Pelodictyon luteolum DSM 273: one gene and its partner. The protein of the gene in region 2 interacts with the protein of the main gene of each other region in a pairwise test. Links are inferred from orthologs where the notes say so. Each region holds a gene or a part of one and is shown on either strand. Other genes may lie near its edges. The genes, in order: nusG and rho.

Evidence for each region.
Region 1: the proteins of rho (region 2) and nusG interact in binary tests that used the Escherichia coli proteins (3 or more experiments, as listed by UniProt). The link is inferred for Pelodictyon luteolum DSM 273 from one-to-one orthologs.

Annotation. Positions count from the first base shown.
Region 1 is NC_007512.1:2,188,993-2,192,173, forward strand. Bases 1-2,864 are described here. They hold nusG (transcription termination/antitermination protein NusG), read right to left. Parts: upstream 1,790-2,864; coding sequence 1,211-1,789; downstream 1-1,210. Other genes in these bases: rplA (50S ribosomal protein L1), read right to left, coding at 1-664; rplK (50S ribosomal protein L11), read right to left, coding at 737-1,162; secE (preprotein translocase subunit SecE), read right to left, coding at 1,812-2,003; PLUT_RS10185 (SDR family NAD(P)-dependent oxidoreductase), read right to left, coding at 2,484-2,864. Also shown: more of PLUT_RS10185, read right to left, coding at 2,865-3,181. UniProt on the Escherichia coli protein: Part of the processive rRNA transcription and antitermination complex (rrnTAC). The complex forms an RNA-chaperone ring around the RNA exit tunnel of RNA polymerase (RNAP).
Region 2 is NC_007512.1:1,964,398-1,967,659, forward strand. The notes cover bases 318-3,262. They hold rho (transcription termination factor Rho), read right to left. Parts: upstream 2,463-3,262; coding sequence 1,173-2,462; downstream 318-1,172. Other genes in these bases: PLUT_RS09060 (electron transfer flavoprotein subunit beta/FixA family protein), read right to left, coding at 318-651; PLUT_RS09080 (bifunctional folylpolyglutamate synthase/dihydrofolate synthase), read right to left, coding at 2,728-3,262. Also shown: more of PLUT_RS09060, read right to left, coding at 1-317. UniProt on the Escherichia coli protein: Facilitates transcription termination by a mechanism that involves Rho binding to the nascent RNA, activation of Rho's RNA-dependent ATPase activity, and release of the mRNA from the DNA template.

The DNA of each region.
Region 1 (3,181 bases), 220 kb from region 2 along the record:
TCCGAACGCCGGGCGACATGGTGCTGGAAACCGCGATACCCTGGACATACTGTCCCTTGGCCGCAGAAGGTTTCAGGCGCATGACCTCCTTAAGGAAGCTGGTGATGTTGGTGACCAGCTGGTCAGCGGGGAAGGATGCCTTGCCGACGGGTGCGTGGACGTTGCCGGCCTTGTCGACGCGGAACTCGATCTTTCCGGCCTTGACCTCCTTGACAGCCTTTGCCACATCCATGGTCACCGTACCCGATTTCGGGTTCGGCATGAGGCCGCGGGGTCCGAGGATCTTGGCTACCTTGCCGAGCTGGCCCATGACGTCGGGAGTGGCGATGATGACATCGACACCGGTCCAGCCGTTCTGGATTTTTTCGATATACTCTTCAAAACCGACCAAATCTGCGCCGGCCTCAGTTGCCTCAGCGGCCTTGGCCTCTTTGCAGACGACCAGCACCGAAACAGTTTTACCTGTGCCATGCGGGAGCATGACGGTGCCGCGAACGACCTGGTCCGCGTGACGCGGATCAACTCCGAGCTTGACAGCCACATCAACGGTGGCGTCAAACTTGACGTTGGTGATCTCCTTGACCTTGGCCACTGCGTCCACGAGGTCGTACTCCATGTTCCGGTCGACCTGCGCAGCAGCTGCCCTGTAATTCTTTCCTGCCATTCTTTATACTATGCTAGTGGTTGAAAAAGCGGCCTCTTCAGCCTCCCACGACTTCAAATAAAACGGGCGTCCTCAGCCCTCTACTACAATACCCATGCTTCTTGCCGTACCCATGATCATCTCTTCTGCACCGCGAAGATCGAAGGCATTGAGGTCAGGCATCTTCAGCTCGGCGATCTTCTTGACCTGCTCGCGGGTAACGGTGCCGACCTTGTTGCGGTTCGGCTCACCCGAACCTTTCTGCAGCTTGGCTTCCTTCAGAAGGAGCACTGCGGCGGGAGGCGTCTTGGTGATGAAGGTGAATGACTTGTCGGAGAAGACAGTGATGACCACGGGGATGATCATACCAGCCTCTGACTGGGTCTTTGCATTGAACTGCTTGCAGAACTCCATAATGTTCACACCCTTCTGACCGAGGGCGGGACCGACAGGAGGTGCGGGGTTCGCAGCGCCGGCAGGGATCTGAAGCTTGATGAAACCGATTACCTTTTTTGCCATTGTCCTATGTTCTGTTCAGAAGCTTACCAGCGTAAGCCCGTGTTGTATTTATTGTGAAACTGACTTAACCTGCGAGAAATCAAGCTCTGTCGGCGTGCTGCGACCGAAGAAGCTGATCATGACCTTCACCTTCATGCGCTCGGTGCAGACATCGTGGACCACGCCGGTAAGCGAACTGAACGGGCCGTCGATGACCTTGACGGAATCGCCGACCTGGAAGGGCGCCTCGATGATGGTGCGATGCTCGACAGAAGCCTCCGGCTGAAGCAGCTTTTCGACCTCGTCGGGACGAAGCGGAATCGGGTTGTCGTCGACACCGAGAAAACCCATGATCGAGGGGATATCGAGAATGAGGTTGCGGGTCTGCTTGTCAAGCACGGCTTCGATCAGCACGTAGCCCGGAAACGCATTCTTCGTCATGCTGCGCTTCTTGCCGTTCTTGACCTCGACGAACTTCTCGTAAGGAACATACACCTGCAGGATCTTGTCACCAAGCCCGCTACGCTCAACTTCCGCATCTATACCTTCCTTGACCTTCCGCTCGTGCCCGGAATAGATCCTGAGCGCATACCAGCGTGCTGCCGGCGGCACTCCCAGATCCTCAACTTCCTTTTTTCTTGCGGCCATCCTCACTCCCCTTTCCGGTTTCTTACAGTAACTTTCCCATCACGAAGTTTATCACCCAGTCGACGAGGAAGGTGAAAAGAGCGAGGAGGCCCGACACTGTCAGGACCACCACCGTCAGATCTTTCAACTCTTCCTTGCTCGGCCAGACGACCTTGCGCATCTCTGCGACAACGTCCCTGTAATACTGACCGGCCTTACCGATATACTTGTTCATGAATCACGGCCCGGAATAAACTGCGCTTCCATACAAATAAAAATCATGCGTGCACGTCAGGAGGGAATCGAACCCCCAACCTGCGGTTTTGGAGACCGCTGCTCTACCAATTAAGCTACTGACGTATAGCCAACACCAAAACCGGAGCTGATGATCGGACTCGAACCGATGACCTCTTCCTTACCAAGGAAGTGCTCTACCAACTGAGCTACATCAGCACGTAAAACAGGAAAAACAATGTGTGGGTAGGGGAGGATTCGAACCTCCGAAGACATATGTCGACAGATTTACAGTCTGTTGCGTTTAACCACTTCGCTACCTACCCGCAATAGTCCAGAGCTGGTGATGGGACTCGAACCCGCAACCTGCTGATTACAAATCAGCTGCTCTACCAATTGAGCTACACCAGCAGCTCAGTCAAAAAACAGGGCAGGTAATATAATGAGATGATTTAAAAATGCAAAAGAAAAAGGGAACAAATTATTTTCCCCAGACGCCCGACAGAAATGCCGCCAGCCGGGCGGAAACCTCTCTCGGGGCAAATCTTTCAGCAAAGGCAAGGAGGGTGTCGATGAGGGTGGGATACACCCGCATCTTATTTTTCATAAGTCCGCGGACGGCCGCCTTCACCACGACCGAAGCGTCTGAGATGGGCAGAAGGATGGAAGCAGGATCATGGCCGGCGACGGCGAAGAAGCCTGTTTCGATGAACCCGGGGCATACTGCCAGCACTTTCACCCCGGAAGCTTTCAGCTCTACATGCAGGGCTTCGGTGAGGGTGATGACGAATGACTTGGTCGCCGAATAGAGTCCGAGACCGGCGATACCCTGCAGGCCTGCAAGCGAGGCGATGTTGATGATGCCGCCCCCGCCCGCAGCCACCATGTCGACCGAAAAGAGGCGGGTGAGACGGGCAAGCGCAAGCATGTTGACGGCCATCAGCTCCTCGAGTTTTTCCGGAGGGATCCCGCTGTACCCTCCCGCATACGAGAGCCCTGCGGCATTGATGAGGAGGTCTACCCTCACACCCTCGCGGCGGCAGAACTGATGGATCTCCTCCGGCGCAGTCGGCCGGGTGAGATCCGAAACGCACACCAGCACTTCAACGTGCCTTTTTTCTCGGAGCTCTGCGGCCAGCGTGTGCAAAAGCTCAGCCGAACGGGCAACGAGAATGAGGT
Region 2 (3,262 bases):
AAGAGCAGCCCTCGGAGCGTGCGTCTCTGTTTGCGGCAGGATATCCACCGGTTTCTTGCGGGCTTCCATGACCCCTTTCATGCTGGTTTTACGCGGGATATTCAACCCCTTCTCAGTGCTGAACAGAACCGGCATCCCGACACTCATGTGCTCCGCTCCGCCTTCGATCTCGCGCACCAGAAGAAACGACCCGTCCGGGGCGACATCAAGCGACACAACTGCGGAGACCGACGGCATACCGAGAAGCGCGGCAAGCATGCCCGGCACCTCACCGCTCCCGAAATCGGTCGACCGACGACCGCAGAAAACCATATCCGGCATACTGTCCCCGTACACTTCAGCGAACGCATCCCTGAGCGCAGAGGCCGTCTGCCAGGGATCGGGAGTTGCGGGACCCTCAACAATCACCAGCCGGTCAGCACCCATGGCAAGAGATTTCCGGAGCAGCTCCTTTTTCTCGGGGGAAGCAACACTGAACACCCGCACCACTCCGCCACCCGGACCCTCACGCATCCTGAGCGCCTCCTCGAGGGCATATTCGTCATACGGGTTCATGACCTCGCTTACCCTCGTCATGTCGAGCCGGCCGTCCTGAAAACCTATGACGGAAGCAGTGTCGGGAACGAGGCAGACGCAGACGGCAATTTCCATAGTGCACCACACTCTATCGGTTCAGAAAAGCATATCAACCAGAAAAGCCGCTCGAAAGCGGCTTTTTCTGGGCTGTGTGCCCGAGAGGAGATTCGAACTCCTACACCTTGCGGCGCTACCCCCTCAAGATAGTGTGTCTACCAATTCCACCACTCGGGCACGAAACAAATTCCAACGTTCTGCAATGAACAATTGTGAGAATAGAAGGGCTCGAACCTTCGACCCTCTGCTTAAAAGGCAGATGCTCTACCAACTGAGCTATATTCTCAACCTGACTTACAATCCGCTCAGCGACAACACCCGAACTTACTTGTTCTGGTAACGCAGACGCTTCTTATGACGGTTCTTACGGCGCATTTTTTTGCGTTTGTGGACCGCCATCTTATGTCTTTTTCTCTTTTTTCCGCAGGGCATGTAGTAACCTTTCCTCTTGTTTTAAAGGCTGATAATATATGAACTTTTTTATAAACCAAAAACAGAAAATGAAAGAATTCGCAACTTCAATCCAGATTGAACGGAACTCATCGGTTCATGTACTTGAAAAACTCTTTATTGTCCTTGGTGTCGGAGAGCTTCTCGCGCATGAACTCCATGCACTCTATCGGGTTCTTCTCGGCAAGGTACTTGCGGAGCAGCCAGGTGCGGGACAGCTCTTCCTGGCTGAAGAGCAGCTCTTCTTTACGGGTGCCGGAACGAAGGATGTCTATGGCAGGGAAGATCCTGCGTTCGCTGAGGCGGCGGTCAAGCACCAGCTCCATGTTGCCGGTACCCTTGAACTCTTCGAAGATGACATCGTCCATCCTTGAGCCGGTGTCGACGAGCGCCGTGGCTATGATGGTAAGGCTGCCTCCCTCCTCGATGTTGCGGGCTGCGCCGAAAAAGCGCTTCGGCTTGGTCAGCGCGTTGGCATCGATACCACCCGAAAGGATCTTGCCGGAGTGCGGGATGATGGTGTTGTGGGCACGGGCGAGGCGGGTGATGGAGTCAAGCAGGATCACCACATCACGGCCAACCTCGACCAGGCGCTTGGCCTTTTCCATGACCATGTCGGCCACCTGCACATGGCGCTCGGGATCTTCGTCGAAGGTCGAGCTCACCACCTCGGCCTCGACGCTGCGGGCCATGTCGGTCACCTCCTCAGGGCGCTCGTCGATGAGGAGCACGATAAGGTAGACTTCGGGGTGGTTCTTGATGATGGCATTGGCGACCATCTGGAGAAGCATGGTCTTGCCGGTTTTGGGCTGTGCCACGATCAGTCCCCTCTGCCCCTTGCCGATCGGGGTGAAGATGTCCATGATGCGGCCGCAGTACTCGTTCTGCTTCGTCTCGAGCTTCAGACGCTCATGCGGGAACAGCGGGGTCAGGTTCTCGAAGAACGGCCGCTCCCGGGTAATGTCGGGATCGGCACCGTCAATGGTGTTGATCTTCAGCAGCGCGAAGAACCGTTCGCCCTCTTTCGGCGCACGCACCTGGCCGGAAACCGTGTCGCCGGTCCGCATGCTGAAGCGCTTGATCTGTGAGGGGGATACGTAGATGTCGTCGGGAGAGGAGAGGTAATTGTAGTTCGAGGAGCGGAGGAAGCCGTAGCCTTCGGGGATCACCTGCAGGACGCCGGTGTTGACCATGACATTGCCGCTTTCCGGATCGGAGCTCTTCTGCGACTGTGCTTCGATGATCTTGAAAATAAGCTCTTCTTTTCGAAGCCCTGCGGCAGAAACGCCAATCTCCTTGGCCATGGCGTTCAGCTCGTAAACCTTCTTTTTCTGGAGCATGTTGATGTCCAGACTTGCGGCAACAGGATTGTTCGACATTTTTTCGGTGTGCTTGTGTTAAGCGCCCTTTGGTGCGCCTTTTAATACATGATGGAGAGGAAAAAGGAAGTCCCGAAACCCGCATGCGGACGGCAGTACGCCATTTAATGGCATGGAATGGGAACAATCGGGGAATAGCTGTATTGGCAATGGGATAGTGTCGTGAAGAGGATCCTTCGGGATGCTTCTCCCTGAGCATTGAAGCCAGGTTCGTTTAAGCGCAGATCCTGATTGAATATACAACTTTTTCGATAAAAAAACCTGTTCACCCGGCCTTCCCCGCTGTTCCTTTTTCAAGCAGGGCTCCGGCCAGATAAAAAGACCCCGTAATAAGAATAAGCGAATCCGGCGAGGCCTCTTCCCGAAGGAACTGCAGCGCCTCGGGCGGCGAGGAAAACGCGACCGCTTCAGCCCCTAGGCCGCGGCATATTTCCGCCAGTTCTTCAGATGCAACACCCCGCTCACTCGGAAGTCCGGTAGTGGCGAACCGGCACCGGAGCCGCATGAGTTCCCTGATCATCGATTCCGAATCCTTGTCGGAAACAAGACCGAAGAGCACCCGGGCGTCCCGGTACCGGGAAAGAAACGGCATGAGGGCATCGACGGTGGCCCTCATGCCGTCGGCATTGTGCGACACGTCGAGGAAGGTGTCCGGCCGGTGTCCCAGAAGTTCAAGGCGTCCGCGGTAGCCTGTCGAAGCAAGCGCGTCGAGCCCCTCCCGCACCGCTTCCGGCCCCACGCCGGCGTCTTCAGCCACCGCAACCGCAGTCGCGATACCCGGCGCATGGAACGCACCCGTC